2 regions of the Pseudomonas sp. ASL7 genome follow, and region 1 is predicted to be linked to the other one. Evidence: riboswitches for the same ligand, from Rfam matches in the RefSeq annotation. Region 1 holds a riboswitch; the other holds the start of a gene.
The links. Region 1 has a riboswitch for cobalamin ahead of AC1MDT_RS05280 (CbtB domain-containing protein). Riboswitches for the same ligand answer to the same signal wherever they lie in the genome.

Region 1 (15,676 bases):
ATGACGCCGCCTGTCAGCTCAATCTGGGCAGTGGCGAAGGTGCGGCGCGCGGCGCGACGAAAATCCCGGTCTACGACGGCCAGCGCAGCACCGCCGCGGCGCCGACCCGGCTGTTTTATGACGCCTTCGGCAAGCATGCCTGGCAGCAAAAAGGTTTCTATCCCGTGCTTGACGCCCAGGGCAGTCAGGCCGCGTTGATGGCGCGGATGCTGGAGCTGGGCCACAAAACCCCATTGCAACCCAATGCCAAGCTGCCGGAAGAGATCGTCCTGGGCCTGAATCGGGAAAACATGTGCGCCATGCCCGCGCAGTTCGATGGCTACGCCAGCGCCCACCCGAAAGAAGGAATGCCGTTGGCAGTCACAGGGCTGACCGATCAGCAGTACCAGACACTGCAACGCTGGCTGGCGTCCGGTGCGCCAATTGATGAGGAAGGTCTGGTGCCTTCGGCAAGAGAAGCATTGCAAGTGGTGCAATGGGAAAACCTGCTCAACGCCCCGGGTGCGCGGCAAAGTCTGGTGGGACGCTGGTTGTTCGAGCATTGGTTCCTCGCCCATATGTACTTCAAGGAGGGTGAGCCAGGGCATTTCTTCCAATGGGTCCGTTCGCGCACGCCGACCGGGCAGCCGATCGACCTGATCAACACCCGTCGCCCCAACGACGATCCGGGCATTCAGGTTTATTACCGTTTGTGGCCGGTGCAAGGGGTGATCGTGCAGAAAACCCACATCACCTACCCGCTGAGTGCGCCGAAGATGGCGCGGATAAAAAGCCTTTTCTATAACGGCAACTGGCAGGTCAACGCCTTACCGGGTTACGGACCGGAACGTCGGGCCAATCCGTTCGCTACATTCGAGGCGATCCCGGCCCAGGCGCGATACCAGTTCATGCTGAATACTTTGTGCGCACGTTCATTCGTGGCCCGGTGTGCCGCGGGCAGATCGCCACGGACGTGATCCGTGACAACTTCTGGGCACTGTTCCAGGCGCCGGAGCACGACCTTTACATCACTGACCCGAACTACCGTGGCAAGGCCACGCCGCTGCTGGCAATGCCGGGGCAGAACGACGACGTCGGCAGCGTCCTGAGCCTGTGGCACGACTACCGCGATAGACGTAACGAGTACGAAGCGCTGCGCCGCGACAGCTACGCCGATGCACCGGCGCCGAGTTGGTCGACGTTATGGGCGGGCAACGATAACGCTTTGCTAAGTATTTTCCGGCATTTCGACAGTGCCTCGGTGAACAAGGGGCTGATCGGTGACGTGCCGCAGACCCTGTGGCTGTTCGACTTTCCGCTGTTGGAGCGCACGTATTATCAGTTGGTGGTCAACTTCGACGTGTTCGGCAATGTCTCCCATCAGGCGCAGACACGCCTGTACTTCGACCTGATCCGCAATGGCGCCGAGCAGAACTTCCTGCGCCTGATGCCGGCCGATTCCCGGGACCATTACCTCAACGACTGGTACCAGAACAGCGGGAAATTCAAGATGTGGCTCGATTACGAGGCCATCGACGACGAAAAACCGACGGCGCTGAAACTGGACGAGAAAGACCCGAAACGCGACTTCGTCCTGCAATTGCTGGCTCGTTACGGTGAACTCAATGCCACGCCTGATCCGATCAACCGCTGCGACGGCGCGTATTGCTCGCGTCCGAACATCGACCCGGATTTGCAACGTGCCGAACAGGCCCTGAGTCGCCTGACGTCGCGCCCCGCAGCGGGCCTTGGCGTCATCGATCAACTGCCTGAAGCGACGATGTTGCGAATCGAGACCGCGAGTGGCAAGCGTGAGGTCTACAGCCTGTTGCGCAACCGCGCGCACAGCAACGTCGCGTTCGTGCTGGGTGAATCGCTGCGCTATCAGCCGGGGCTCGACACACTGACCATTTTTCCGGGCGTGCTCAGCAGCTATCCAAACTTTATGTTCAACATCCCGGCCGACCAGGTGCCGGCGTTCGTGGAGGCGATGGAAAACGCCAAGGACGCCAATCGCTTCGAGCAAATCGTCGAGCGCTGGGGTATTCGCCGCAGTCATCCACAATTCTGGTTTTACTTCCATGACCTGAGCCAGTACGTACACGAAACCAACCCGGTGGAAGAGGGCGTGCTGGACATGAACCGCTACGAGAATCTTTGAGCGCGGGCGGGTGTCGCCGCATTACCCTTGTAGGAGCGAGCCTGCTCGCGATGGTGTATCAGCAGCATTGATGTCGACTGACACTCCATCGCGAGCAGGCTCGCTCCTACAGTGGGTTTTCGGTGATTTTCCATCTGGCTCTTTCCCGACAAAAATACTAGGACTTTGTGCGGGGCGATGATTGGCGTAAACTGCGCTCAAGCCTGCGAGGAGTTTCCATGACCGCTATTACCATCACCGACGCCGCCCACGATTATCTGGCTGATCTGCTCTCCAAGCAGAACACCCCAGGCATTGGCATCCGCGTCTTTATCACCCAGCCTGGCACCCAGTACGCCGAAACCTGCATTGCTTACTGCAAGCCGGGCGAAGAAAAACCTGAAGACACGGCGCTGGGGCTGAAAAGCTTCACCGCTTACATCGACTCGTTCAGCGAAGCGTTCCTGGACGACGCGGTCGTCGACTACGCTACCGACCGTATGGGCGGCCAACTGACCATCAAGGCGCCAAACGCCAAAGTACCGATGGTCAACGCCGACAGCCCGGTCAACGAGCGCATCAACTATTACCTGCAAACCGAGATCAACCCGGGGCTGGCCAGCCACGGCGGTCAGGTCAGCCTGATCGATGTGGTCGAGGACGGCATTGCCGTGCTGAAGTTCGGCGGCGGCTGCCAGGGCTGCGGCCAGGCCGATGTCACCCTGCGTGAAGGCATCGAGCGCACGTTGCTCGAGCGTATTCCCGAGCTCAAGGGTGTGCGTGATGTGACTGACCATACGCAGAAAGAAAACGCCTATTACTAAGGTGTTCGCTGCGAAATGAAAAAACGGCACCCGTGAGTGCCGTTTTTTTATGGGTTAAATTCATTGGCCCCATCGCGAGCAGGCTCGCTCCCACAGTTGACCGCATTCCAATGTGGGAGCGAGCCTGCTCGCGATGGGGGTCTATGGACGATACAAATGCGCATGCCCCGCGCGATACAGCGATGATTCGCTGAAGTGATCACTGCCCAACACCCGACCCACCAATATCAACGCCGTACGCCGGAATCCCTTGGCTTCAACCTTTCCGGCAATGTCCTCGATCGTTCCCACCACCCAATCCTGGTCCGGCCACGTCGCCCGGTGGATCACCGCAATCGGGCAGTCCGCGCCGTAATGCGGCAGCAATTCAGCCAGGATCTTCTCCAGATGATTCACCCCCAGATGAATCGCCATGGTCGCCCCGTGTTGCGCCAGACTGCCCAGTTCTTCACCGGCCGGCATCGCCGTTTTGTCGGCGTAGCGGGTCAGGATCACGCTTTGCGAGATGTCCGGCAGTGTCAGTTCTGCGCCCAATAGCGCCGCGCAGGCAGCCGTTGCCGTCACGCCAGGAATGATTTCAAACGGGATATCGAGTTCACGCAGATAACGAATCTGCTCGCCAATGGCGCCATACAGGCTCGGGTCGCCGGAGTGGACACGGGCCACGTCCTGGCCGTTGTCATGGGCGGTCTTGATCAGTTCGATGATCTGTTGCAAATGCAGTTCAGCGCTGTTGACCACGCGTTCGGCACGGTGGCCTTCCAACACGGCGGCGGGCACCAGAGAGCCGGCGTAGATGATCACCGGGCAGTTGCGAATCAGCCGTTGGCCTTTGACGGTGATCAGCTCCGGGTCGCCGGGACCTGCGCCAATGAAGTAGACGGTCATCGTCGGTTCCTGTGAGAAAAAGGGGCAGGGCAAGGCTTCAGATGAAGATTGCTCATGATCGAAGGCGAGGATTATCGAGGATTTTACGCAGGCCCGGCCAATGCCAACGTTGCCTGGGCATATTTTTGTCGCGTAATCAGCAGCTTTGCCGGCACCTGAGCCAGTTGTTCGGCCAGGGCCAGGGCGGTACTTTCCGCCACGCCGTAGCAGCCAGTGCGCTCGAACGCGATCTGTGAATGGTGGCTGAGTTGCAGTTGATAGCCCGCCAACTGTTCGCTGCTGAAAAACATCACTTTTAACCCAAGTTGTGTGGCCAGTTCGATCAGGCCAGGTTCATCGCGCTTCAGATCGATACTGGCCAGGGCCTTGATCTCGTGAAGTTGGATTTGATGAGCCTGTAACGCCTGATCGAGTAGCGCCCGCAGCGTGCTGACAGGGCAGCCGCGCTGGCAGCCCAGGCCGACCACTAAAGTCGGCGCTGTGCGGGTATCAGTCATGCGTGGTAGTGGCCATCGCTTTTGCGGCGGAACAACCAGGCGCTGATCAGGCCCAAGGCCAGCCAGAATCCCATGTTGGTCAGCTGCGAAGCGATTTTGAATTGAGCTTCCAGGGCTTGCGGCGCGAGCATCGAATGCACTTCCGGTTGTGGCGCGCCAATCACGTGCGGAACGGCCAGGATCGCCACACCCAGGGCTTTCATCAGCCAATGACGGCTGAATACGATCAGCGCGATACCGACAGCGGTGGAAGCGGCGGTGCCAATCCACCAGATCTGCCGTTGCGCCAGATCGGCAGCGACCGTGCCTGGCAGTTCAGGCGGCAGACCCAGTGTGGGTGCCAGAACGAAGGTCGCATAACCGGCCAGGCCCCAGAGCAGACCCTGAGAGGTTTTGGTCGGTGCACGCAGGGTGTAAAGACCGGCGAGCATCAGGGCAAAACCGACGGCAACCACCAGGTTGCCGCCCGTGGTCGACAGCACACGCTGCCAGCCGTCTTCCGGCTCCCAGGCCTCTGCATCGTGGGTGTGGCCGGCCATGGCGGCACCGGCGTGTTCATGAACTTCAACGGCTGGCGCGGCTTTCTCATAGGTTTCCGCCTGAAGAATCAGCGGAGCCACCCAAAAGCTTTGCAGCAAGGTCAGTAGCAGGGCGGCCAGCAGCCCGGTAAAACCTGCGGTTTGCGCAATACGCTTGATCATGTCAGCAGGTCTCAATGGCACGGGAAAGCGGAGCTGTGACGGGTATCGTGCGCAGCGTTGTGCACCGCAGCAATGTGCGAGAAACCGGCGAAGTACACAAGGCTAGCGCCAAGAATCGACGCACACACGGCGGCGATCAGGCGTTGGCTCAGGGTTGTGGTGGTGCTGGCGGTGCTGTGGTTGGTGCTGGTGATGGTCGACATGGCGCTTCCCTCTGGTCTGTCGGCAGGTGGATAGAGCGCATGGAAAACCCCTGCGAGTCGGGCACGCAGACGTTCAAACAGCGCCCGCCCACCGCGGGTTTGTTATTCAGTGAACGTAATCGTCACTTTGTGTTGCGGGCCGGTCTCCGGGCTCGCGAGGGGCTTTGGCGTCAGCCGAAACCTGCAAGAATCACCTTCCCATGCCGAACTGCTGGCACAGTGGATTTGATTCTTCACTCGCTTACCGTTGCGGGGGCAGCACCGGACTGACATGGCTTTAGAGTAAAGCACATGATTCACCGGTTTCCCGTTTCACCCTGTGAAGGGCACCCGTAACAAGGTGCGTAGGAGAGCATGGGTGGGGGATGGGCGTCAATTGGCAAAGGTTCTCAACTCGGGACCGAGGTGAGTTCTTCGCGAGCAGGCTCGCTCCCGCAGGGGAATGCGATCACCTGTGGGAGCGAGCCTGCTCGCGAAGGGGCCGGTGCAGGCGCTACAAGACATTGACCCGCCCCCACACCATGCGTAGCCTTGCGCTTTCGAGGTTCTTCGGCGGTTGCCGAAGCTAAGAAGGGAACGCGGTCAATGCCGCGGCTGCCCCCGCAACTGTGAACGGTGATGTTCGCTGCCACGCCACTGCAAACCCAGTCCAACGGGTTCGCGGGAAGGCGCAGTGAATGCCAGGCCAACGGCCCGGCGCACCGTCAGCCAGGAGACCTGCCTCGATACAGATTCTCACTACAACCGGGCGGGGTGATCCGATGGCGAACTCTTCAGGCACGCGCGTCCGCGTTGCCGGTCGTCGTCCCGTTTGCCCGCCACCTTGCCAAAGGGCATCCGATGAAAACACTGGCCAAACTCCCCGTCACCATCGTTACCGGCTTCCTCGGCTCGGGCAAAACCACCTTGCTGCGGCACATGCTCGACAACGCTCAGGGCCGCCGTATCGCGGTGATCGTCAATGAGTTTGGCGAGTTGGGCATCGACGGCGAAATCCTCAAGCAATGCGCGATTGGTTGCACCGAAGAAGAAGCCAATGGCCGCGTCTACGAATTGGCCAACGGCTGCCTGTGCTGCACCGTCCAGGAAGAATTCTTCCCGGTGATGCGCGAACTGGTTGCCCGTCGCGGCGATCTCGACCACATCCTCATCGAAACCTCGGGCCTGGCCCTGCCAAAGCCACTGGTTCAAGCCTTCCAGTGGCCGGAAATCCGCAGCGCCTGCACCGTTGACGCGGTCATCACCGTCGTCGATAGCCCGGCCGTGGCGGCGGGCACTTTCGCTGCATTCCCGGACCAGGTCGACGCCCAGCGCAAACTCGATCCGAACCTGGACCACGAATCGCCACTGCACGAACTGTTTGCCGACCAACTGGCGAGCGCCGACCTGGTGATTCTCAACAAGGCCGACCTGATCAGCCCTGCAGACCTGGCTCGCGTGCGCCTGGAAGTCGCCGAAGAACTGCCGCCCGCGGTGAAAGTCATCGAAGCCAGCAGCGGTCGCGTACCACTGGACGTGTTGATCGGCCTTGGTGCCGGCTCCGAAGAACACATCGACAGCCGTCACAGCCACCACGACCATCACCATGAAGGCGAGGACGATCACGACCACGACGCCTTCGATTCCATTTCGATTGAACTGCCGCAAGCCGACGAAAGCCTGTTGATGGACGCGCTGACCCAGCTGGTGGTCAAGCACGGCATCCTGCGGGTCAAAGGCTTCGCCGCCGTTCCGAACAAACCGATGCGCCTGCTGATCCAGGGCGTGGGCACGCGTTTCGACAAGCATTTCGACCGTCAGTGGGGCGCTGAAGAAGCGCGCACCACGCGTCTGGTACTGATCGGCCAGGAGCTGGACGCCGCTCAACTCGAAGCGCAACTGCGCGCTGCGCTCAGCGTTTAAGCCATGCACCTGCTCAGGACCCAGCCCGGCGGTTTCGTGTCGGATGACAACATTGCCGACCTTGGACAAACCCCCGCCGAGCTGGTGATCCTGTGCAGCGGCGATTCCAGCCTCGCGCTGCTCGCCGAAGCCGCGCAGCAATTGCCCGACGATTACCCGAGCGTGCGCCTGGCAAATCCGATGCAGGTGCAAAATCATGCGTCGGTCGACCTGTATGTCGACGAAGTGCTGCGCCACGCCAAGGTGATTCTGATCTCTTTGCATGGCGGCATCGCTTATTGGCGTTACGGCGTCGAGCGGCTGGTGGAATTGTCCCAGCGTGGCGTGCAGTTGATTCTGGTGCCGGGGGATGACCGCCCCGACCCTGAACTCAGTGACCTGAGCACCGTGGCTGCCAGCGATCGGGACCGGCTCTGGCAGTTTTTGCGTCAGGGCGGCATGAGCAATGCCCTGGATTTTTTCCGCTGCGTGGCCAATCGTTGGCTGGGTCGCGACTATAGCTGGGCCGAGCCGCAAACCCTGCCGCGCACCGCGATCTACCACCCGCACAAAAGCCCCGCTGAACTGAGCGATTGGCAAGCCGACTGGCAGGCCGGACAGCCGGTGGCGGCGGTGCTGTTTTATCGCTCGCACTTGCAGGCGGCAAACACCGGTTTCATCGATATTTTCTGCCAGCGCTTGCAGGCAGCGGGGTTAAACCCGTTGCCCATTGCGGTGGCCAGTTTGAAAGAACCCGGCTGCCTGACGGTGGTCGAGGACCTGTTGGATGAAGCCTGCGCCTCGGTGATTCTCAATACCACCGGCTTCGCCCAGTCCAGCCCCGAAGCGCCGCACTTGCGGCCGTTTCGCCGCAATATCCCGGTGATTCAGGCGATCTGTGCCCAGGACAACGAACCCGGTTGGCGCGCCAGCGAACAAGGCCTCGGTCCACGAGACCTGGCGATGCACATCGCACTGCCGGAACTGGATGGGCGGATCATCAGCCGGCCGATCAGCTTCAAGGACCTGGCCTGGCGCAGCGAGCGCAGCCAGTCGGACGTGGTGTGCTACCGGGCGCAACCGGAACGCATGGATTTTGTCGCTGAACTGGCGCGGCGCTGGATCGACCTGGCGCGCGTACCGAACGGCGAAAAGCGCATTGCGCTGATCCTCGCCAATTACCCGACCCGTGACGGGCGCATCGGCAATGGCGTTGGCCTCGACACACCCGCCGCGGCGCTGAATATCTTGCAGGCGCTTTATCAAGAAGGTTATCCGCTACCAGCCGAGTTGCCCGACAGCGGTACCGCGCTGATCCAGCAATTGCTCGGTGGCGTCAGCAACGACCTCGACACCCTTGATCAGCGTCCCTGCCAGCAAAGCCTTGCGCTGGACGATTACAGCCGAATGTTCAACGCCTTGCCCGAGGCCAATCGCCAAGCCGTGCTCGAACGCTGGGGCACGCCGCAAAACGATCCGATGTTCCGCGGCGGACGGATGATGATTGCTGGTCTGCGCTTTGGCCTGACGTTCGTCGGCATTCAACCGGCGCGCGGTTATCAGGTTGATCCGAGTGCGGTCTATCACGACCCGGACCTGGTGCCGCCCCACGGGTATCTGGCGTTCTACTTCTGGCTGCGTGACACCTACGGTGCCCACGGCGTGATTCACGTTGGCAAGCACGGCAACCTCGAATGGTTGCCGGGCAAAGGTGTCGGGCTGTCGGAAAATTGCTGGCCGGACGCGCTGCTCGGGCCGCTGCCGAACATCTATCCGTTTATCGTCAACGACCCGGGTGAGGGCGCCCAGGCCAAGCGTCGCACTCAGGCGGTGATCATCGATCACCTGATGCCGCCACTGACCCGCGCCGAAACCTACGGGCCGCTGCGTAACCTCGAACTGCTGGCCGATGAATATTACGAAGCGCAACTGCTCGATCCGCGCCGTGCCCGCGAGTTGCAGCGCGACATCCTGCAGCTGGTGCGCGATACGCACATCGACCGCGAACTGCAGCTGGACGAAAAGCTCGACAGCGATGCCGATGCAGCGATCTGGTTGCCGCGTCTGGACACCTACTTATGTGACTTGAAAGAGTCGCAGATCCGCGATGGCCTGCACATCTTCGGCGAATCGCCGACCGGGCGTTTGCGCATAGACACATTGCTGGCAGTGCTGCGTATTCCCCGTGGCGATGGCCGTGGTGCGCAGTCGAGTTTGTTGCGGGCGTTGGCCAAGGCGTTCGAATTGGGCTTCGATCCGCTGGATTGTGCATTGGCCGAACCCTGGACCGGACCTCGCCCGGATGCTTTGTTGTCGATGAACGACGAGCTCTGGCGCACGGCGGGCGACACCCGCGAACGCCTGGAACTGTTCGCCGCTCAACTGATCTCCCAGACGGTGAATGATCCCTGTAGGAGCGAGCTTGCTCGCGATGGTGTGTCAGCCAGATTAATATCGACTGACACTCCGCTTTCGCGAGCAAGCTCGCTCCCACAGGATTTTGTGTGGACTGATGTTAGCGACATCCTCGACCACCTGCGCGAAGTGGTCGCTCCACGCCTCGACGCCTGCGGCCCGGCAGAAATGCGCGGCTTGCTGGACGCCCTGAGCGGGCGTTTCGTCCCGGCCGGCCCGAGCGGTGCTCCCAGTCGGGGTCGACTGGACGTGCTGCCCACCGGGCGCAATTTCTACTCGGTGGACGTGCGCAACCTGCCGACCACTACCGCATGGCGCATCGGTTTCCAGTCAGCGAACCTGATTCTTGAGCGACACTTGCAGGACCATGGCGATCACTTGCGTCAGCTCGGCCTGTCGGTCTGGGGCACCGCGACCATGCGCACGGGCGGCGATGACATCGCCCAGGCCATGGCGCTGATGGGCGTGCGCCCGGTCTGGGCCACTGGCAGTCAGCGCGTCGACGATTTCGAGATCTTGCCGTTGAGCCTGCTGGACCGTCCGCGCGTGGACGTGACCCTGCGCGTCTCCGGGTTCTTTCGTGATGCCTTTGCCAATCTGATCCGCCTGTTCGATGCCGCCGTGCAAGCGGTGGCCGCATTGGATGAGCCGGATGATGTGAACCCGTTGGCCGCCAAAGTGCGTGCGGAGCGCGAGGGGTTGATGCTATCGGGTCTGGATGAAGACGCGGCCAGGCGTCAGGCCGGTTGGCGTATTTTCGGGGCCAAACCCGGTGCTTATGGCGCGGGTGTGCAAGGCGCCATCGACGGTCGCCTGTGGCAAAGCCGCGAAGACCTGGCCGAGGTGTATCTGACCTGGGGCGGCTACGCTTATGGTGGTTCCGATGAAGGCACCGACGCCCGAGACCAGTTCGCCCAACGCCTGAGCCAGGTGCAAGCCGTGCTGCAAAACCAGGACAACCGCGAGCATGACTTGCTCGACTCCAATGACTATTACCAGTTCCAGGGTGGCATGCTCGCCGCCGTGGAAAGCCTCAGCGGCAAAATCGCAGCCAGTTACCATGGCGATCACAGTCAGCCGGATCTACCGAAGATTCGTACCTTGAAGGAGGAGCTGAACCGGGTGATCCGTTCCCGGGCGGCTAATCCGAAGTGGATCGACGGCGTGAAGCGACACGGCTATAAAGGCGCCTTTGAACTGGCGGCGACGGTCGACAATTTATTTGCGTTCGACGCCACCACGCAGCTGATCGACGATCACCAATACGCACTGCTGGCCGATGCCTATTTACTGGATCCGGCGACCCGGGATTTTGTTCGAGAGCATAATCCTCACGCGTTGCGCGACATGACCGAGCGGATGCTGGAAGCGCAGCAACGGGGGATGTGGCAGGCGCCGGGCGAGTATCGTGAGGCGCTGGAGAATTTGTTGCTCGATATAGAAGAAGAGACCTGACACTTTCCCCTGTGGGAGCGAGCTTGCTCGCGAAAGCGGTGGATCATTCAAGATTGATGTTGTCTGACACAGCCCCTTCGCGAGCAGGCTCGCTCCCACATTTGTAGATAGATCACCGACCATGACCGAGATTTAATAATGACCGACACCCCCCATTTCCCGCTCTCCGCCGTGGTCGGCGCCGATGACCTGAAGCTCGCGCTCTGCCTCACCGCCATCGACCCGAAAATCGGCGGTGTGCTGATCGAGGGGCCGCGCGGCATGGCCAAGTCCACCTTGGCCCGCGGCTTGGCGGACCTGCTGGCCAGCGGCCAATTCGTCACCTTGCCACTTGGTGCTACCGAAGAGCGCCTGGTCGGCACCCTCGACCTCGACGCTGCCCTGAGCGAAGGCCGCGCACAATTTTCCCCCGGCGTCCTGGCCAAGGCCGACGGCGGTGTGCTCTATGTCGATGAAGTCAATCTGCTGCCCGATCATCTCGTGGACCTGCTGCTCGACGTGGCCGCCAGCGGCACCAACCTGATCGAGCGCGACGGCATTTCCCATCGGCATTCGGCGAAGTTCGTACTGATTGGCACCATGAACCCGGAAGAGGGCGAGTTGCGTCCGCAGTTGCTTGACCGCTTCGGCCTGAACGTCGCCCTCAGTGGCCATACGGCGCCGGCCGAGCGTGGCCAGATCATTCGCCGTCGTCTGAATTTCGACAGCGATCCTCAACGTTTCTGCGCCGATTGGGAGAGCCAGCAGCAGTCGCTGCGCGAACGTTGTGAGAAGGCGCGCCGCGCACTGGCGAGCATTCCCCTTGACGATGAAGCGCTGGCACACATCACCGAGCGCTGTTTTGCCGCCGGTGTCGACGGCCTGCGCGCCGATCTGGTCTGGTTGCGCGCTGCCCGTGCCCACGCGGCATGGCGAGGTGTGAATGCAATCGCCGAAGCAGATATCGACGCGGTCGCCGAGTTCGCCTTGCGCCATCGTCGCCGCGAACAGACGCCACCGGCACCGCAACAAAACCAGGCACCCTGCGGCCAAAACGCCAGCCCAAGCGAAGGCCAGGGCAATTGGGGCGAGATGCCCGCCCAGGCGTTGCCGGTCGGTGCTCGACGTGAAGTGCCGAGCTGGCCAAAAAAGCCCTAGGCATTCGCCCGCGATCTGATGCGGGGGCGAATGCCAAACCCCGTGCCGGACGGCTGGACAACGGTAGACAGGGCAAGCGTCACGCTGCGCGTAGTGGACCGGTCAATTGGCCCGGTACATTGTTGAACGGCCGCCCGCGGCAGCGCGACGAAGTGTTGTTCCATCTGCGCACCCGTTCGCCACACGAACTGTGGCTGGTGATTGTCGATGCCTCGGCTTCAACTCGCCGCCATCAGGCGTTGAGCGATGCCAAGGGCCTGCTGGCGCAACTGTTCGACGACGCCTATCGCCAGCGCGCCCGCCTGGCCTTGCTGACCGCCAGCGGCCATGCACCAACGTGGCAGGTGCAAGGATTGAAAGCGTCCGCCGGGTTGCGCGACTGGCTGGACAGGCTGGGCGCGGGCGGCGGTACGCCGTTGCTGGCCGCGCTGGGTGAGGCGGGGGGCTGGCTGGTGAGACGACAGAAGCGTTTTCCAGCGGAAAAGCAGCGACTGTTGTTGATCACCGATGGCCGTTTGAAGGCGTGGTCGATGTTGCCGGCGCTCGAATGCCCGGGGCTGCTGATCGACATCGAACGCGGCCCGATCCGGCTTGGACGCGCGAAGCAGTTGGCATTAGCACTGCAAGCCGATTATCGGCATATCGACGAGCTGGTTTCAGGCTGAATTCTTTGCTGTCTATGCTGCCCTCATCGCGAGCAAGCTCGCTCCCACATTAGTCCGCGTTCTATCAAACATGGAGATCAACTGTGGGAGCGAGCTTGCTCGCGATGAGGGCCGGTCAGTCGAAGCCACCATTGAATGCCAGATAGCTAATGCCCCGAACAACCCCGCTGGGGATCTTCGTCAACTCGATCACCTCACTCCCATCGCCTGGCGGTACTGTCGAGTACGGCGTCTGATGTACAACTGATCAAGAATCAACGCCAGCAACGCTGACACCCCGGGCCGGGTCTTGCGCCCACGGCTCAGGCGGTGGAGCTGGAACTTCACCACCGCCATGTTCGCCAGTGCGGCCAACGGTTTGCGTTTCCAGCGAATCGGCGGCAGCTGCGGATGACTGTTCTGGCCGAGGCGCCAGTGTTTAACCAAGTCAGGTTCGAGCGCCAGGGCGGTGCCGATCCCGGCCATGGCGACGCCACTGTCGAGCACCTGTTCAACGATTGCCAGGCGCCGAATCCCGCCTGTCACCATCACCGGCATGCGCGCCACACTGGCCAGCTCACCGGCCATCTCCAGAAAATACGCCTCTCGCGCCAGCGTGCGCCCATCCCGTGCTTCACCTTGCATGGCCGGTGCTTCGTAGCTGCCGCCGGAGAGCTCCAGCAGATCAATCTGTTGGTCGTTGAGCCACTGGATCACTTGCCGCGCATCGTCGGCATCGAAGCCGCCGCGCTGGAAGTCTGCGGAGTTGAGCTTCACTGCGACGCAAAACTGCGGCGACACCGATTTGCGCACGGCGCTAACCACTGCCAACAGCAGACGCGCGCGATTTTCCAGCGAGCCGCCCCATTGATCAGAGCGTTGATTGGTCAGCGGCGACAGGAACTGACTGAGCAGGTAGCCGTGTGCGGCATGAATCTGTACGCCAGTGAACCCGGCTTTTTCCGCCAGCGCTGCGCTGGTGGCGAAGCGTTGAATGACACCTTCGATATCGCGCTCGCTCATGGGTTTGGGCTCGGCAAACATCTTCGAGAACCCGCCCAGATCCAGCGCCACCGCCGAAGGTGCCCACGCCTGTTGGCCGAGGTTGGCCATGGTTTGGCGGCCGGGATGGTTAAGCTGTATCCAGAACTGCGCGCCCCGGGCCCGACCAATGGTTGCCCACTGGCGGAAGCGTTCAAGGTGCCGCTCGTCTTCCAGGACCACGCCACCGGGACCGGTCATGGCGCGGCGGTCGATCATCACGTTACCGGTCAGCAACAGGCCGGCTTCGCCTTCGGCCCACGCCTCATAGAGCTGGAACAAAGCCTGCGCCGGAGCCTGCTCGGTGTCAGCGAGGTTCTCTTCCATCGCGGCTTTGGCGATGCGATTGCCGATGGTCTGGCCGTTGGGCAAATTCAGCGTTTGGAAGGGCGACATGCTTGACTCCTCATTAGTGAAGAGCAGAGGCTAAGCTTAAAGTTAACTTTAATGTCAAGCAGGTAAATCAGGCCATGATGAAGATTGGTGAATTGGCACAGTTGAGCGGTTTAAACCCGTCGCGCATTCGGTTTTACGAGGCACAAGGCCTGATCCGTCAGGTAGAGCGCCAGGCCAACGGTTATCGACGTTATCCGCCGCAAGCGTTGCAAACCCTGGAAATCATCCAGTGTGCCCAGCAGGCCGGCTTCAGTCTGGAAGAGCTAAAGCGGCTCTTGCCGGACGTCACGACGGGCGCGTTCAAGCGCGACGAACTGGTGGCGGGCCTTGAGCGTAAAGTCGAGCAGATTGAAGTGATGCAACAGCACCTGGCGCAGAGCAAGGCGAAGTTGCTGAGAGTGATCGAGGACATCCAGGCACGACCGGAAGGTATCGCCTGCGAGGCGAATGCCGAACGGGTGCTGGCGTCACTCAAGCATTAGGCAGGGCTGCAACGTTCACCGATGCACTGACTGGTCTTGACGTAGCCTGATCTGCATGCTAGCGGGTGCTATACTTCTTGCAGATTGCATGAAGTGGGCAACGTTCCCCACGGTACAGAGACCGACTGCAAATCTCAGTTGACGGCTGCCGGACAGAGGAGGTCTGCAGCAAACACGAGATGGGAGGTGTGGCATGAATCGACACTATTACATCAGTGACAATCTCAACGATCTTGAAACCGTTGAGTATGAATTGGAAGCCAGCGGCATCAACTCCGAACAAATTCACGTGCTCAGTGAAAAAGTGGCTGATGTAGAACAACATCACCTCCACGAGGTTAACTCGTTAATGAAACAAGATGCTGTTCACTCGGGTGAAATTGGTGCGGTGGTCGGTGTGCCACTCGCGGTGCTGGTCCTTGGAGGCGCCTATTGGATGGGCTGGACCGAATCCGCTGCCGGCTGGGTGCCTTTTATCTTCCTTGCCGTTGTTATATTTGGCTTCTGCATCTGGGAAGGTGGATTGTTTGGTATCCAGGTGCCGAACGCTCACTTCCGCAGCTTTAAACAGGTCGTAGAAGAGGGCAAACATATCTTCTTCGTGGATGTTGAACCGAATCAGGAATCGGTTTTGGACCGGGTAATCGAACATCATCCAAAGCTGACTATCGCCGGCACGGGAACGGCAGCCCCTCACTGGACAGTGGCCTGGCAGCACAAATGGCATCAGTTCAAGCGAGTGATATCGGGCTAGCTCCTGGAGACTCAAGGCCATCCGAAAGCTGCTTATTGGCCAAAGAAAATGACCCGGCTGAGGTAAACATAGTCTGCCTCGGTGGCCATCAATCCGACGAGCACCAGTAAACACAAGGGTGGCACCAATATCGCGTAGACCATGGCCAACCGTTCCCAGGCCATATGCATGAAGATGGAGACAATTAAACCTGCCTTCAACAACATGAGCGTGATAATCAGGGACCACCTGAGGTAGCC
Region 2 (15,676 bases), 880 kb from region 1:
AATTATGTCTACTCAAATCCATACCCAGGATGCCATTCGCACCCTCACCAACGCTTTTGCACCAATGAACTGCCTGATCATGGCCGCTCGCAAAGGCTGCTTCAGCTTCACTCTGGTCAATGAACACGGCATCGCTCGTCACAGCGAACGCCTGTACCCCGATCAATATTCCAGCGCCGAACCGCTGCAGGCTGTGATCGAGCGTACCCGTCAGGCACTGGTTGCCTGATACGCCGCAAAGACTGAAACCCCCAAAAGCCCTGCTCAAAAAGCGGGGCTTTTTATTGCCCGATATTTCTCTTTTGGCCAACTACGCCTAAGCACCAACCGATATAACGGTTATAACTCGAAGCTGGAAATATTTTAAAAACAGTCCTTTATAGCGCAAATATGACACTACACTTCAACTCAAGCGGCCTTTGTTCCGCTTCCGGCGAGCCTGAACCGATCACTGCTGCCAAGGCCCCTTCAGGTATCGCCGCCCATTTGATGTTTCGAGGGTTTTATGGGTATCGCTGCCAGCGAACTGTGCCGCTATGTAATCCGTCCGACATTGATCTATCTCGGACGCCATAGCGCAACTGCCGAATCCCTGCTGCTGGGCATCGCCGCCAGCCAGTCTGCCCTTGGTACCGCCCTGCATGACCGCCGCGGACACGGCCTGTACCGAATCGCCGAACCCCGCCACCAGGCACTCTGGGACCGGTACCTGGCACTTGACCCGGAACGCGCAAGCCTGGTCCGCGGCCTGGCCAGCCAACATGCCTTCCTGAGTAGCCCGCACCTCGAATTGACCGTCAACCTGCGTTACGCCACCGCTATCGCGTGGCTGCTGGTAGAAGAACAGAACACCCCACTCCCCGAAGCAGACGACCTGCTGGGAATGGCCCGAATCTGGCGCCAGACCTTCCAGCCTCAAGGACGCCTGAGAGACTTCACCTACGCCTGGCAAACCTGTGTTTCATCGTTGAATCAGGTCGCCTGCTGATCCGCCATTTCCACAAGATCGCACATCAGGTCGCGAATCTGGTCTGATTGTCCTACAAAACCGCTCTAAATCAAGCAATACAGCCTATGGCGCTGGGACGAAAATGTTGGTAATTTTCGCCACGGTGATCACAAGGAGTTCTAATAATGAAAAAAGTAATGCTCAAAACCACCATTAGCCTCGCCGTTGCCTTGGCATCCTCCCAGATCTTTGCGAGTGGCTTTGCCCTTAACGAACAGAGCATCAGCGGAATGGGGACTGGTTTTGCGGGGCGCTCTTCATCTGCCGATGATGCCAGTACAGTTGTCGGCAACCCTGCCGGTATGGCCCGCCTCAAAGGCCAGCAAATCACTGGAGGTATCGCATCGATCGACGCCAAGACCGATATCAGCGATACCGGCGGCCGTTCCAGCGGAACCAACAAAGGCGATATGGTCCCGTTCACTACAGTACCGATGGGTTTCTATACAAATAAACTCAACGATGAATGGGCTGTTGGTTTTGGTGTCTACGCTCCGTTCGGGCTGGTCACCAACTACGAAAACGGCTTTCAGGGCCGCGCTTTCGGCAGCAAGAGCGAAGTCAAAGTCGTCACTCTGCAGCCAACCGTCAGCTACGCATTCAACGATAAAGTATCGATCGGTTTTGGCCCTACCATCAACCGGATTTCCGGCACCCTGGAATCGGACATTGGTCTCCCTATCCCCCGCACTGGCGACAACAATGTGGAGGTCAAGGGCGACGATACGGCCTTGGGCTTTAACGCCGGCGTCCTGGTGCAAGCCACCGACACCACTCGCGTGGGCCTGACCTATCACTCGAAAGTGAATTACAAGCTCGACGGCCACACCGATGTGACTGCCGCCGCTGGCGTGCCACCTCAGCTGCTCAAATCCAACCGTTACGATGCCTCGCTGAAGATCGAAACACCTGAGTCCTATGACCTTTCCGTGACTCAAGATCTGAATGAAGCCTGGAAGCTCTATGCCGGTGCTACCTGGACTCGCTGGAGCCGCCTGAAAGACATCACGATCAACAACGAAGGCGTAACGGCACAAAGCGGTGGCGCCCTCGCCCCACCAATCGTTGGTACCATCACGGAAGAACAGAACTGGCATGACACCTGGGCCTACGCCGTGGGTACTTCCTACCAGTTGAACAAGCAGTGGGTACTGCGTACCGGTCTCTCCCTTGACCAGTCGCCCACCAACAACACTGATCGTTCACCACGCATTCCTACCGGCGACCGGACTATCTTCAGTGTCGGTGCGGGCTTCAGCCCAACCGACGACTGGACCATTGATGTGGCTTACTCTTACCTCAAGGAACAATCTGTCACTGTCAACGACTCTAACGCTTTGGGTCAGTCCTACAACGCCAAGTACGAAAACAGTGCGAACGGTTTCGGTGTTGGCGCGACCTACCGCTTCTGATGATTCACGGCGGACCTGAACCCCTCGCCGCCTGAATTGAAAAAGCCCCGCTCTCTTGTACAGAGGCGGGGCTTTTTAGTGGGCGTCGTTATTCGTCCTTACATCGTGCTAGCAAACACCCATGCCCAGCTGCATCAATGCCAACCCGCCCTGATGCCACCCCCACCACGCCAGGGCCAGCAGCAAGGCGCAGACGGCGCTTACAGCGATACGCGGCCAGAGACTGTTCATGCCACACTCATTTGGGTTTGCAGACGCGCCACCGGCCGCTCACGCACCGGCCAGTTCAGGGCAGCGGCCACCAGGCTCAAGAGAATCGCCACCTGCCAGATCAAGTCGTAACTTCCGGTCCGGTCATACACGACCCCGCCCAACCACCCGCCGAGGAACGATCCAATTTGGTGGAACAGGAAAACAATCCCGCCGAGCATGGACAGATTTCGCACACCGAACAAAGTCGCCACAGTGCCGTTGGTCAACGGCACCGTCGACAGCCACAAGAAGCCCATCGCCATGCCAAACAGATACGCGGTGGTGGTCGTCACCGGCGCCCACAGAAATAACCCGATCACCACTGCCCGCAGCACATACAGAGCGGTGAGCAAACGCGGCTTGGACATCCGCCCGCCGAGCCAGCCAGCGGTATAAGTACCGAAGATATTAAACAGCCCGATCAGCGCCAGCACCGTGGTGCCCACGGTGGCCGGAAGATGCTGATCCACCAGATACGCCGGCAAATGCACGCCAATGAACACCACCTGGAAACCGCAGACAAAAAAGCCGAACGCCAGCAGCCAGAAACCCGAATGCGAGCACGCCTCGCGCAGGGCTTCGGACAAGGTTTGTTCATGGCCCAGCAGCGGCAATGGCTTATCCTTGAGCATGCTCACCAGCGGCACGATCAATGCCACTAACAAGCCCAGCACCAGCAATGCCGCCGACCAGCCGAGCCAGCCGATCAGCCCCAGCGTCCCCGGCAACATGGCGAACTGGCCAAAAGAGCCGGCGGCACTGGCGATGCCCATGCCCATACTGCGTTTCTCCGCCGGTACTGCGCGCCCGACCACGCCAAGAATCACCGAAAACGACGTACCCGACAGGCCGATACCAATCAACAGACCCGCACTCAGGGACAATGTCACCGCCGAGTCGGACAAGCCCATGAACATCAAGCCCAAGGCATACAGCACACCGCCAACCAGCACCACTTTCGCGGCGCCGAAACGGTCAGCCAACGCACCGGTGAATGGCTGCGCCAGCCCCCAGATCAGGTTTTGCAAGGCGATGGCAAAAGCAAACGTCTCGCGCCCCCAACCAAACTCCGCACTCATCGGCGCCAAAAACAGCCCGAAGCCGTGCCGCACGCCCAGCGACAACGCAAGAATCAGCGCACTCCCCAACAGAACCCACCCGCACGTACGCCACATCGATGTCATTCTTGTTCTCCGGTAGCGGGTATATACCCGCTTAAGATCATACAAACTGGCCTCAAGCCAGTTCGTCCAGCAGTCTCAGCAAGGTTTCGCGCTTCTCGGCGCCCAGGCGATCAATCAAGCGCTGCTGCGCCGCTTCCCACGCAGGCAACGCAGCTGCCAGCCGTTCAACACCGGCCTCGGTAAGCCTCACAATGCGGTTGCGCATGTCCTCGCCCTCGACCAGCGTGAGCAACCCTTCGCCTTCCAGTACTCGCAAATTGCGCCCGAGAGTACTGCGATCCAGCCCCATCGCTTCGGCCAGGGTGGAAATACTCGGTTGGTCCAGACGCTGTAGATTGCACAACAGAGAATACTGGGCAACGTTGATCCCGAAGCCGTCGAGAGCGCCGTCGTAATGCCTGCTGACGCCACGGGCGGCGCGTCGCAGATTGATGCATAAACATTGAGAGTCGAGCATGGTGCGTGTATATACCCGCGGTTGTATTAAATCAAGTTACAGATGAGTTCGTTCAGAGGTTTTGAGAGTGTCTGGTAAACCGCAATCGCGAGCAAGCTCGCTCCCACAGGTGACCACATTCCAATGTGGGAGCGAGCTTGCTCGCGAAGGGGCCAGCACATCAACCACATAAATATCAGGTCAATGCCAACCCCACCAACACCGCAACCTCTAGCAATTCCAGCAATGCCCCCGCCGTATCACCCGTCGTGCCACCCAATCGCCGGAGCATCGTTTTCCGCAGCCAGACAAACACCACCGCCGACAACGCAAGCGCCCACACAGCGCTGAGGCCTGCAATCAGAACACAGGCTAACGCACTGACCGCCAACACCTGCTTGCCAGCCGAACGTGGAAGATGATCGGCCAGCGCCTGCCCCAAACCACCGGCACGCACATAAGGCGTGGTCAGGAATAAGCCCAGCATTGCGCCACGCCCCATCAATGGAACGATGATCAGCACAGCGCCATGCTGCTGCTCGATCAATGTCAGCAACGCAGCGAATTTAAGCAACAACACCAGCACCAGCGTCACGACCGCGATCGGCCCGCTGCGCGGGTCTTTCATGATCGTCAGCGTGCGCTCACGGTCGCCGAACCCACCGAGCCACGCATCGGCACTGTCGGCCAGGCCGTCCAGGTGCAGCGCGCCGCTGAGCAACACCCACGCCGTCAGCAGCAACGCGGCGTGGAGCAATAACGGTGCGCCCTGCAAAACCCAGTTCAGCGCCCACAAAATCACGCCAAACAGCAGACCGACCAGCGGATAAAACAACAGCGACCGCCCCACCGCCTCTGGCGTCGGCATGCCCGCCAGACGAATCGGCAGGCTGCTCAAGAATTGCAGGGCGATCCAGAACGGCAACATGATCAGAGCACTTCCTTAAGCTGGCCACCCGACTCGACCGACAGCGAAAACAACGCACCATGACCGACTTCAACGTTGAGCAACTGCTCACGGGGCAGTCCCCGTGCCCGCGCCAGCAACAAACGCATGACGCCGCCGTGACTGATCAGCAACACGCGCTCGCCGGCACAGGTCGCGTGCAACCGATCGATCGCCGCCGACACTCGCGCTGAAAAGTCCGCGACGGGCTCACCCTGAGGTGGGGTGAACGAATAAGGGTCGGCCCAGAACAGCCCCAACGCTTCGGCATCGGTTTCCATCAGCGCTGCAGCGCTCTGCCCTTCCCATGCACCGAAGTGCAGTTCTTGCAGGTCTTTCTCCAGCTGCACCGGCAACCCCAGTTGCGCCCCGAGCGCTTCGGCGAACCGCGCACAACGCTGCAACGGCGAGCTGACCAGGCGATCCCAGGGCCCCTGCTCAACCACTGCCGCACGCATCTGCGCCCAGCCCTTGTCGGTCAGCGCATCGTCGAGGCTGCCGCGCAAGCCGCCACCGAGTTCGGTTTCACCGTGGCGCAACAGATCGAGGCGCAAGGTCATGCCGGGCGATCCGCCACCGCAGCTTCGGCGAAAGTCGCCATTTGCCCGTGCAGGTCGCAGGCCAGACGCAGCAGCGGCACAGCCAATGCAGCGCCGCTGCCCTCGCCCAAACGCAGACCGAGGTCCAGCAAGGGTTCAGCGTTCAGGGTTTCCAACACATGACGATGACCCGGTTCGGCGCCGCGATGACCGAACAACAGCCACTGACGGCACGCAGGATTCAATCGCACTGCCACCAACGCGGCGACGCTGCAGATGAACCCGTCTACCAGCACCGCGACGCCTTCCTGAGCACAGGCCAGGTACGCACCGACCAGTGCGGCAATTTCAAAACCGCCGAGGTTAAACAGGGTTTGCAACGGATCACCGCGCTGAGCCTGGTGCACCGCCAACGCGCGCTCGATGACCCGGGCTTTATGGCTGACACCCGCCGCGTTCAGCCCGGTGCCCGGCCCGGTCAAATGCACCACGGGGCAATCCAGCAACGCACAGGCCAACGCGCTGGCCGCGGTGGTATTGCCGATGCCCATCTCACCGCCGATAAACAACTGCGTGCCCGCTGCAATGGCGCGTAGCACACTGTCGCGACCCGCCTGCAGGGCGAGCTCGCCTTGGGCCGCCGTCATGGCGGGGCCCTCGACGAAATTCGCCGTGCCCGGACCGAGATTCAGGTGACGCACGCCCGGCAGGTTCAAGGACGGCGTCACGGTGCCGAGATCAACCACCTCCAGAGCAGCCCCCAGCTGTCGCGCCAACACGCTGATCGCCGCACCACCGCTGACGAAGTTGTGCAGCATCTGCCCCGTGACCTCCTGGGGAAACGCCGACACGCCTTCGGCCACCACGCCATGGTCACCGGCAAAAATGGCGATCCAGAGTTCATCCAGATGCGGTTTGACCCGCCCCTGCAAACCCGCCAGTTGCACTGCCACCGCCTCCAGTTGACCGAGGGAACCGGCGGGTTTGGTCAGCTGCTGTTGACGGGCCTCTGCCTGCTCGACCGCTTGGGTATCGATCGGCTTGCACGGGTTCAGCCACCAGGATTGAGTCATAACGCGGTTCCTTTTAAAGTCAGGGGCAGGCCGGCGACGGTCAAGACGACTCGCTGACAGCGCTCGGCCAAAGCTTGATGCAGCCAACCGGCTTCATCGACGTAGCGGCGAGTCAATTCGCCCAGCGGTACGACACCCATTCCGGTCTCGTTGCTGACAAAAATGATTTCACCTGGCAATGACGCCAGGCAGTCCAGCAAGGCCTCCCGTTCGGCCGTCAGGCGCTCGGAATTGTCGAGCATCAGCAGATTGGTCATCCACAGCGTCAGGCAGTCCACCAGCAAGCAATGCTCTTCGCTGGCGGTTTCGCGCAGCACGCGGGCCAGTTCCAGTGGTTCTTCGATCAACGCCCATTCGGCCGGACGACGGGCGCGGTGATGGGCCACCCGTTCGTTCATTTCGCCGTCGAGGGCTTGGCTGGTGGCGATGTAGGTGACCGCCAGAGCGCTGTCGGACGCGAGTTTTTCGGCCAGGCGACTTTTACCGGAACGGGCGCCGCCGAGGATCAGTTGCAGCATACTTATAACCTTCTAATTGGCGGTGGAGCGACGGGCCTCATCGCGAGCAAGCTCGCTCCCACAGGGGCTCTGTGAACGCCGAAAATCCAATGTGGGAGCGAGCTTGCTCGCGATGGCTTACTTCAAATCACCTTAAATCCCGCAGAGTTCGCGCAATAGCCGAGTATCCAGATGCTTCTCCACCAAATCCGCCAACCGCTCGATATCGCGCTCGCGCAATGCGTGGTAATCGACCTCCTGGACCTTTTGCAAACCCGCCCAGCGCAACAGCGCACTGCACGCCGCCGGTGATTCGAAGAGCCCATGCAGATACGTTCCGAAAATCTGCCCATCGACACTTTGTGCACCATCGCAGCGCCCATCGTCCAACTGCACGGCGGCGTTTTCCAGGGCCGGCCCAGTCGTCACGCCGGCATGAATTTCGTAGCCGCTGACGGCTGCATTTTCCAACGCCAGACGCCCGCGCACGTTACGTAATTGCTTCTCTGCTTCGAGCTGCGTGTCGAACGCCAGCAAGCCCAAACCGGCACTGGAACCCGGCGCGCCCTCGAGCCCCAGAGGGTCGTGCACCTGTTCGCCGAGCATTTGCAGACCGCCACAGATCCCCAACACTTTGCCGCCGTAGCGCAAGTGTCGGGCAATAGCGCTATCCCAGCCGCTGGCCCGCAGATACTCAAGGTCGCTGCGCACGCTTTTCGAACCGGGGAGAATAACCAGATCCGCGGGCGGAATCGTCTGGCCGGGACCTATAAATTGCAGATCCACTTGTGGATGCAGGCGCAGCGGATCGAAATCCGTGTGGTTGCTGATGCGCGGCAGCACCGGCACCAGTACTTTCAGCACCTGATCTGCCTTGTCGATCTGACGCTGATCGATGCCGTCTTCGGCTTCCAGGTGCAGATCCATCACGTAGGGCAACACGCCGATCACCGGCTTGCCGGTGCGCGCCTCCAGCCAATCGAGGCCCGATTGCAGCAAGGCGATGTCGCCGCGAAAGCGGTTGATGATGAAACCTTTGACCCGCGCCTGTTCGCTTGGCGACAACAGTTCCAGGGTCCCCACCAGATGGGCGAAGACACCGCCGCGATTGATGTCGGCAATCAGCACAACCGGACAATCCACCGCCTCGGCAAAGCCCATATTAGCAATGTCACCGGCGCGAAGATTGATCTCGGCGGGCGAGCCGGCACCTTCAACCATCACCACCGGATACGCCGCGCTCAACCGTGCATGGGAGGCCAGTACCGCTTGCATCGCGATGGCTTTGTAATCGTGATAGGCGACGGCGTTCATCGTCGTGACAGCGCGGCCATGAATGATCACCTGGGCACCGGTGTCGCTGTTGGGTTTGAGCAACACCGGGTTCATGTCGGTGTGCGGCTCAAGGTTGGCCGCCTGGGCCTGCACCGCTTGCGCGCGCCCGATCTCGCCACCGTCGGCAGTCACTGCGCTGTTGAGCGCCATGTTTTGCGGTTTGAATGGCACGACGCGCACGCCTTGACGCGTGACCCAACGACACAGCGCTGTCACCAGTGTGCTTTTGCCGGCGTCCGACGTAGTGCCTTGCACCATCAAAGTGGCGCTCGGAACCATCGAAGTGGCGCTCGGAGCTATCAACTCAGTCATCGGTTTTCCTCAGCGTAGGCACCGAACGCTTGCGCGAGACGCGCCCAGTCCGCTTCATTGCCGGGCAAACCAAAACGCAGGCTGCTGTTATGGGTGAATAGCCGCAGCAGGATGCCGCGCCGGGCCATGAATTCATGCAGCTGTTCGGCGCGTTCGGTGATCAGCCATTGGAACAGCGCGCAACCACCCTGGGGCTTGAAGCCGTGCTGCTCAAGCAGCAGCGCCAGACGCTCGCTGGCCGCTTCGGTGCGCGCCCGTTGCCTGACGTGCCCTTCGGTATCCAGCAGGCAGGCGTGGCCGACCACCCGGGTAGGCCCGCTGACCGCCCACGGCCCCACTTGTTCGGCCAGCAACTTGAGCAGCTTGCGCTCGGCCAGGACAAAACCCAGCCGCACACCGGCCAGGCCGAAAAACTTGCCGAAGGAGCGCAGCACAATCAAACCGACCTGATGGGTAAAAGGCGCCAGGCTCAAGGACGGCGTGTTGTCCATGAACGCCTCGTCGACCACCAGCCAGCCACCGCGCTGAGCCAGTCGTGCATGCCAGTCGAGCAGCCTGCTTGGGGGCAGGCTCAGGCCAGTGGGATTGTTCGGATTGACCACCACCAGCACGTCGAAGCTGTCGAGATAGAAGTCGACTTCCTGCTCTATCACCTCGCGCACAATGTAGCCATTGCGTCGCCATGCTTCGGCGTGTTCGGCGTAACAGGGTGATAGCACGCCGACCTTGCCGGCCCGACGCAATCGTGGCAGCAGCTGGATCGCCATTTGCGAACCGGCAACCGGCAACACCTGGGCGGCGCCGTAATAATCGCAAGCGGCCTGCTCCAGGCCATCATCGGTTTCCGGCAAACGCGCCCAGATCTGCTGCGCAATCTCCGGAACCGCAAACGGCCAGGGCGCGAGGCCACTGGACAAGTCGAGCCAATCGGCTTCGGCAATGCCGAAATCGAGCGCCGCTTTACGTAACCGACCACCGTGTTCAAGCATAAAATTCAGCCCCCACGCAGAGAATCAGCAGCCATAACCCTACGCCGCGCTGGACCAATTGCCAGCCACGGTCAATGGCGTCGGCATCCGCCGGCACGCCTTCGCCCAGTGGTGGACGCTGATGCAGTTCACCGTGATAAATCGCCGCCCCGCCCAACTCGACGCCAAGTGCTCCCGCACCGGCGGCCATTACCGGACCGGCATTCGGGCTGTCCCAGGTCGGGCCTTGGGTGCGCCAACATTTAAGCGCCAGTCGGGTTTTGCCCAGCAGCGCGTAGGTCAATGCCACCAGTCGCGCTGGAATGTAGTTGAGGATGTCGTCGATTTTTGCCGCGGCCCAACCGAAACGTTCGAAGCGTTCATTGCGGTAGCCCCACATCGCATCCAGCGTATTGCTCAAACGGTAGAGCACCACGCCCGGCGCGCCAGCCACGGCAAACCAGAACAGCGCGGCAAACACCGCGTCGCTGCCGTTCTCCAATACCGACTCGGTGGCCGCACGGGCGACTTCGGTTTTATCCAGTTCACTGGTCTGACGGCTGACCAGGTAACTCACGCGTTGGCGCGCCTGGTCCAGGTCGTCGCTGCGCAACGCGCTGGCCACCGGCACGACATGCTCGCCAAGGCTGCGCAGGCCAAGGGCGCAATAGAGTGCGAGAATCTCGACGATCCAGCCGACATAAGGCGCCCAGGACAATGCCGTGACCAGCAGCGTCAGCGGTACTACCGCGATCACCCACGCGGTGACGCCGTGACTGCGCCAGCCGCGACCGCCACCATTGAATCGTTGCTCGATGCGGTCGGCAAAACGGCCGAACGCCACCAGCGGATGCCAGCGTTTGGGTTCACCCAGCAGCGCATCCAGCGCCACGGCGGCAACACTCAACAACGCCACACTCATTGACTCTCTCCCCAATAATTCTCATACAGCAATTCGCTGAGTGGACGCGCCTGCGCCCAGCCTTCGAGCACCAGCATCGGCGCCGGGTAGAACTCCTTGACCGGTCCGAGGCAAAGCACCGCCATCGGCTTTGCGCCGATGGGCAACCCCAGCAGGTCCGCCAACGCTTGCGGTTCGAACAGCGAGACCCAGCCCATGCCCAGCCCTTCGGCGCGGGAGGCCAGCCAGAGGTTCTGGATCGCACACGATAACGAGGCCATGTCCATTTCCGGCAAGGTGCGACGGCCGAAAATATGCCGCTCGCGATCATCCATCAACGCGGCGACCAGAACTTCGGCGCAGTCGTTGATGCCTTCGACCTTGAGCTTCATGAATTCGTCGGTGCGCTCGCCGAGGGCTTCGGCGGTGCGGATACGCTCTTCTTCCACCAGCACCTGAATCTTGCCGCGCAGGGCCCGATCGCTGATGCGGATGAAACGCCAAGGCTGCATCAGGCCGACGCTCGGCGCCTGATGCGCGGCTTCGAGCAGGCGCCTGAGCAACTCTGGCTCGACGCTGCCGCCGCTGAAGTGACGCATGTCGCGGCGTTCGCCGATGGCTCGGTAGACCGCCGCGCGTTCGGCTTCGGAGAATGCGTTATCGGTCATGGCCTCTTCGCGAGCAGGCTCGCTCCCACAGTGGACAGCATTTCTTCAGGCAACACACTCTCAAATGTGGGAGCGAGCCTGCTCGCGATGGCGGTGTCATGATCAGGCGCAAACAACGCGGCTACAGCGGTCGGATTGGAGGGAAAATAGAAGTGCACGTAGGAAGCGGTCATCCGCCCCTCACGATAAACCGCCTCCGCCCCGCGCCCGCCGTTAGGGCTTAAACCACGAGCAATCGGTTCCAGCTCGGTGCTGGTCAACGAGTGATGATAGGTATGCCCGCGCAACACACCTTCGGGCAGTTCGACCGCTTGTAACGCTAACGCGGCCAGACGCTTCTGCATCACCGCATCACCGCTCAGCAGGCCAACCAGCTCAGCGCGAGTGCCTTCGACATCGGTCAACGAATCGAGCAGATAAAGCATGCCGCCACACTCGGCCAACAACGGTTTGCCCGCCACGTGGTGCGCACGGATCGCAGCCAGCATCGTGGCATTCTGTGACAGCGCCAGATGGTGCAATTCAGGATAACCGCCCGGCAGGTAAAGGCTGTCTGCCTCTGGTAATCGGGCGTCACGGATCGGCGAGAAAAACAGCAACTCGGCGCCCATGGCTCGCAGCAAATCCAGGCTCGCGCCATAGGTGAAAGCAAACGCTTCGTCGCGGGCGACCGCTATCCGCACCCCTGCCAGTAAAGGCTCAGCAGCGATCACATCCGGGGCGGCGAATTCCACCGCTGGCGGCAGCGCGACCTCACAACTGCTGGCCAAGGCGTCCGCCGCCGCATCGAGGCGCACATCAAGATCGTTCAACTCGCTGGCCTGAACCAACCCCAGGTGCCGACTCGGCAATTCGATCCCGGTTTCCCGGGACAAGGCGCCGTACCAGCGCAGCCCTTCGGTCAGGCTGCCTTCGAGCAATTGCGCATGACGCAGCGTGCCGACGCGGTTGGCCAACACACCGGCAAATGGCAAGTCCGGCTGATAACGCGCGAGCCCCAGGGCCAGTGCGCCAAACGTCTGCGCCATGGCCGTGCCGTCGATCACAGCGAGCACCGGCACACCGAAGTGCCGCGCCAGGTCCGCGCTGGACGGCGTACCGTCGAACAACCCCATGACGCCTTCGATCAGGATCAAGTCGGCTTCGCCAGCGGCTTCCCACAATAGCCGGCGACTCTCCTGCTCGCCGACCATCCACATGTCCAGTTGGTACACCGGCGCACCGCTGGCACGCTCGAGAATCATCGGGTCGAGAAAGTCCGGGCCGCATTTGAACACGCGAACCTTGCGCCCCTGATTGCGATGCAAACGGGCCAGCGCGGCGGTGACGGTGGTCTTGCCCTGACCGGAAGCCGGCGCGGCAATCAGTACCGCCGGGCAATGACGTGGTTGACTCACAGTTCGACGCCTTTTTGCGCTTTGATCCCGGCCTGGAACGCGTGCTTGATCACGCCCATTTCGGTGACGGTATCGGCCAGTTCGATCATCTCAGGCTTGGCGCCGCGACCGGTGACGACCACGTGCTGCATCGGCGGACGGGCCTGCAAATCGCTGAGCACTTGATCGAGATCCAGATAGCCGTGCTTCAGCGCGATGTTCAACTCGTCGAGCACCACCAGGCCAATCGACGGATCGCGCAGCAATTGCTGCGACACGGCCCAGGCGGCTTCGGCGGCAGCGATATCGCGCTGGCGATCCTGGGTCTCCCAGGTGAAGCCCTCGCCCATCACATGAAAACGCACCTGCTCCGGGAAGCGCCGGAAGAACAACTCTTCGCCGGTGCTGTTGCGACCTTTGATGAACTGCACCACGCCGCATTGCATGCCATGGCCCATGGACCGGGCCAGCATGCCGAAGGCTGAACTGCTTTTACCTTTGCCGTTGCCGGTCAGCACCAACAGCAGGCCGCATTCATTCGGGGAGTTGGCGATGCGTTCGTCGATCACGGCTTTTTTGCGCTGCATGCGCGCCAGATGGCGTTCGTCACGATCAGGGGAATCAGTCATGGGGGAGCTCTCCGTTGAGGCTGGATAACGGCGGGCAGGCACAAGAATTGACGGCAAAAAGCCTGGCATCGCCCACCGTGATGCCGCTGGATGAATCAGGCCGGTCTCCGGGCTCATAAGCGGCGATACGCCGGACTGCGCGCCTTCCCATGTCGACAGTCGACACAGTGGCTCAAGGCGCAGTCTTCACTCATTTACCGTTGCGGGGGCAGCGCCGGGATCGTGACCCCCTTCGTTTGAAGGGATGACTCACCGGCTTCCCTGTTTCACTCTGTCGACCAGGGTCACAGAGCACCTGAAACAAGCCGCGAAGGTTAGAGGGTTGGGGGTGGAGCGTCAAATGAAGACAGAACCCCGGTGAACGATATACTGCCGCCGGTCAATCGGCTGACGCCAAGGTTGTGTCACAGCGCGAGCAGTGATATCAAAGAGCCATAACCGCAATCAAAATAACAAGGGTGAGCAACATGCAAGGCATGATCATCAGCAATCCGAAGCTGGAATTCCTGCGCCCGGTGCTGGAGCGCTGGTTTGTCTGTATCGACCGCTACAACGCTGTGCGCGGCGATAACGAAACCCCGTATTGGTTCGATGAAAAAGCCAACCTCGGGCTGCTTTCCACTGCAGCCTGGATGGCGGAAATGGTCACGCTGCAACAAACGTCGACCCGTAAGCAAACCGAAGAAGGCGAACGCAATGCGCGCGCCGATCTGTTTATCGCCACCCCTGAAGAACGCGCTTACCTCCAGGCCACGCAGCGCTGGCCTCGGGTCAATAGCCTGAACCTGACTCAAGCCTTGCTCGATATCACCAGCGACGCGAAGAAAATCAGCTACGCCAGCGACCTGAAACTCGGCTGCCTGTTTGTCGCGCCGCAAAAGGCCCAGCATGGCGCCACGCCGGAAGAACTCCAGGACATGGTCGACGACCTGCAGAAGGAACACAGCTGCGCCGTCGCCTGGTATTTCCCCTACGCTTACCGAAAATTGCGCAATGAAGCGGGCAACTATCACCCGGGCATCGCCGTGCTATTCAAGGAAGCACGCGGCTGACCGGTTGAACCTTCAATCCTCTCGGCGTCTCTATGAATAGATAGGGCATTCATAGGGACGACCGGCATGTGCAAGCTCCAACTCATCATTGTCATCGCGCTCGCCGGAGGGCTCGCCGGCTGTGGTGAAACCGCCAGCCTGCAAGTCTCCGACGGCACGGGTCCGTCGCCAAAACTGCCAGAACCCAACAAGACCCTGATCCCGACGGTGAACATCGCCCCGGCGATTGGCTGGCCGGCTGGCGCAAAACCCATTGCAGCCGCCGGAACTCAGGTCGCGGCCTTTGCGGAAGGCCTCGATCACCCTCGCTGGCTCTATGTGTTGCCCAACGGCGACGTGCTGGTGGCCGAAACCAACGCACCACCGAAACCCGATGACAGCAAAGGTATTCGCGGCTGGATCATGGGCAAAGTCATGGGCCGCGCCGGCGCGGCCGTACCGAGTCCGAACCGCATCACGCTGCTGCGAGACAAGGACCACGATGGCATTGCCGAAACCCGCACGGTGTTCCTCGAACACCTGAACTCCCCCTTCGGCATGACGCTGGTCGGCAATGACCTCTACGTGGCCGACACCGACCGCTTGTTGCGCTTCCACTATGAAAACGGCGATACGGCGATCACCTCGCCGCCGATCACAGTGGTCGACTTGCCAGCCGGCCCGCTGAATCATCACTGGACCAAAAACGTCATCGCCAGCAAAGACGGTAGCAAGCTGTACGTCACGGTGGGCTCGAACAGTAACGTCGCCGAAAACGGCCTGGATAAGGAAGAAGGTCGCGCGGCGATCTGGGAGGTTGACCGAGCCACCGGCAATCACCGGATCTTCGCCTCGGGCCTGCGTAACCCCAACGGCATGGCGTGGGAGCCGCACAGCGGCGCCTTGTGGACGGCGGTCAACGAGCGAGACGAAATCGGTAGCGACCTGGTGCCGGACTACATCACCTCGGTCAAGGACGGCGCGTTTTATGGCTGGCCGTTCAGCTATTACGGCCAGCATGTCGACATTCGGGTCGATCCGCAAAACCCGGACCTGGTCGCCAAGGCGATCCCTCCGGACTACGCAGTCGGCCCGCATACTGCGTCGC

Region 2: it holds a riboswitch for cobalamin, as region 1 does, so the genes downstream of both, cobO (cob(I)yrinic acid a,c-diamide adenosyltransferase) here and AC1MDT_RS05280 (CbtB domain-containing protein) in region 1, are expected to answer to the same signal.

What each region holds. Positions count from the first base shown of each region.
Region 1 covers NZ_CM155279.1:1,135,673-1,151,348, forward strand. Annotated here, with positions in the region: partial or broken gene AC1MDT_RS05255 (fatty acid cis/trans isomerase) at 1-2,140, shown strand, start outside; gene nfuA (Fe-S biogenesis protein NfuA) at 2,359-2,943, shown strand; gene cobM (precorrin-4 C(11)-methyltransferase) at 3,085-3,831, opposite strand; gene AC1MDT_RS05270 (cobalamin biosynthesis protein) at 3,915-4,328, opposite strand; gene AC1MDT_RS05275 (CbtA family protein) at 4,325-5,029, opposite strand; gene AC1MDT_RS05280 (CbtB domain-containing protein) at 5,041-5,232, opposite strand; cobalamin riboswitch at 5,353-5,581, opposite strand; cobalamin riboswitch at 5,758-5,971, shown strand; gene cobW (cobalamin biosynthesis protein CobW) at 6,073-7,134, shown strand; gene cobN (cobaltochelatase subunit CobN) at 7,138-10,983, shown strand; gene AC1MDT_RS05295 (magnesium chelatase ATPase subunit I) at 11,122-12,120, shown strand; gene AC1MDT_RS05300 (vWA domain-containing protein) at 12,240-12,785, shown strand; gene AC1MDT_RS05305 (NADH:flavin oxidoreductase/NADH oxidase family protein) at 12,975-14,201, opposite strand; gene AC1MDT_RS05310 (MerR family transcriptional regulator) at 14,279-14,683, shown strand; gene AC1MDT_RS05315 (magnesium transporter) at 14,877-15,437, shown strand; gene AC1MDT_RS05320 (cytochrome C oxidase subunit IV family protein) at 15,470-15,676, opposite strand, start outside.
Region 2 covers NZ_CM155279.1:256,009-271,684, reverse strand. Annotated here, with positions in the region: gene AC1MDT_RS01270 (hypothetical protein) at 5-229, shown strand; gene AC1MDT_RS01265 (hypothetical protein) at 506-988, shown strand; gene AC1MDT_RS01260 (OmpP1/FadL family transporter) at 1,135-2,421, shown strand; gene AC1MDT_RS01255 (hypothetical protein) at 2,530-2,652, opposite strand; gene AC1MDT_RS01250 (MFS transporter) at 2,649-3,857, opposite strand; gene AC1MDT_RS01245 (MarR family winged helix-turn-helix transcriptional regulator) at 3,910-4,314, opposite strand; gene AC1MDT_RS01240 (adenosylcobinamide-GDP ribazoletransferase) at 4,490-5,221, opposite strand; gene cobC (alpha-ribazole phosphatase family protein) at 5,224-5,799, opposite strand; gene cobT (nicotinate-nucleotide--dimethylbenzimidazole phosphoribosyltransferase) at 5,796-6,851, opposite strand; gene cobU (bifunctional adenosylcobinamide kinase/adenosylcobinamide-phosphate guanylyltransferase) at 6,848-7,369, opposite strand; gene AC1MDT_RS01220 (cobyric acid synthase) at 7,502-8,962, opposite strand; gene cobD (threonine-phosphate decarboxylase CobD) at 8,992-9,984, opposite strand; gene cbiB (adenosylcobinamide-phosphate synthase CbiB) at 9,977-10,885, opposite strand; gene bluB (5,6-dimethylbenzimidazole synthase) at 10,882-11,532, opposite strand; gene AC1MDT_RS01200 (cobyrinic acid a,c-diamide synthase CobB) at 11,529-12,929, opposite strand; gene cobO (cob(I)yrinic acid a,c-diamide adenosyltransferase) at 12,926-13,537, opposite strand; cobalamin riboswitch at 13,619-13,851, opposite strand; gene AC1MDT_RS01190 (hypothetical protein) at 14,005-14,589, shown strand; gene AC1MDT_RS01185 (PQQ-dependent sugar dehydrogenase) at 14,656-15,676, shown strand, end outside.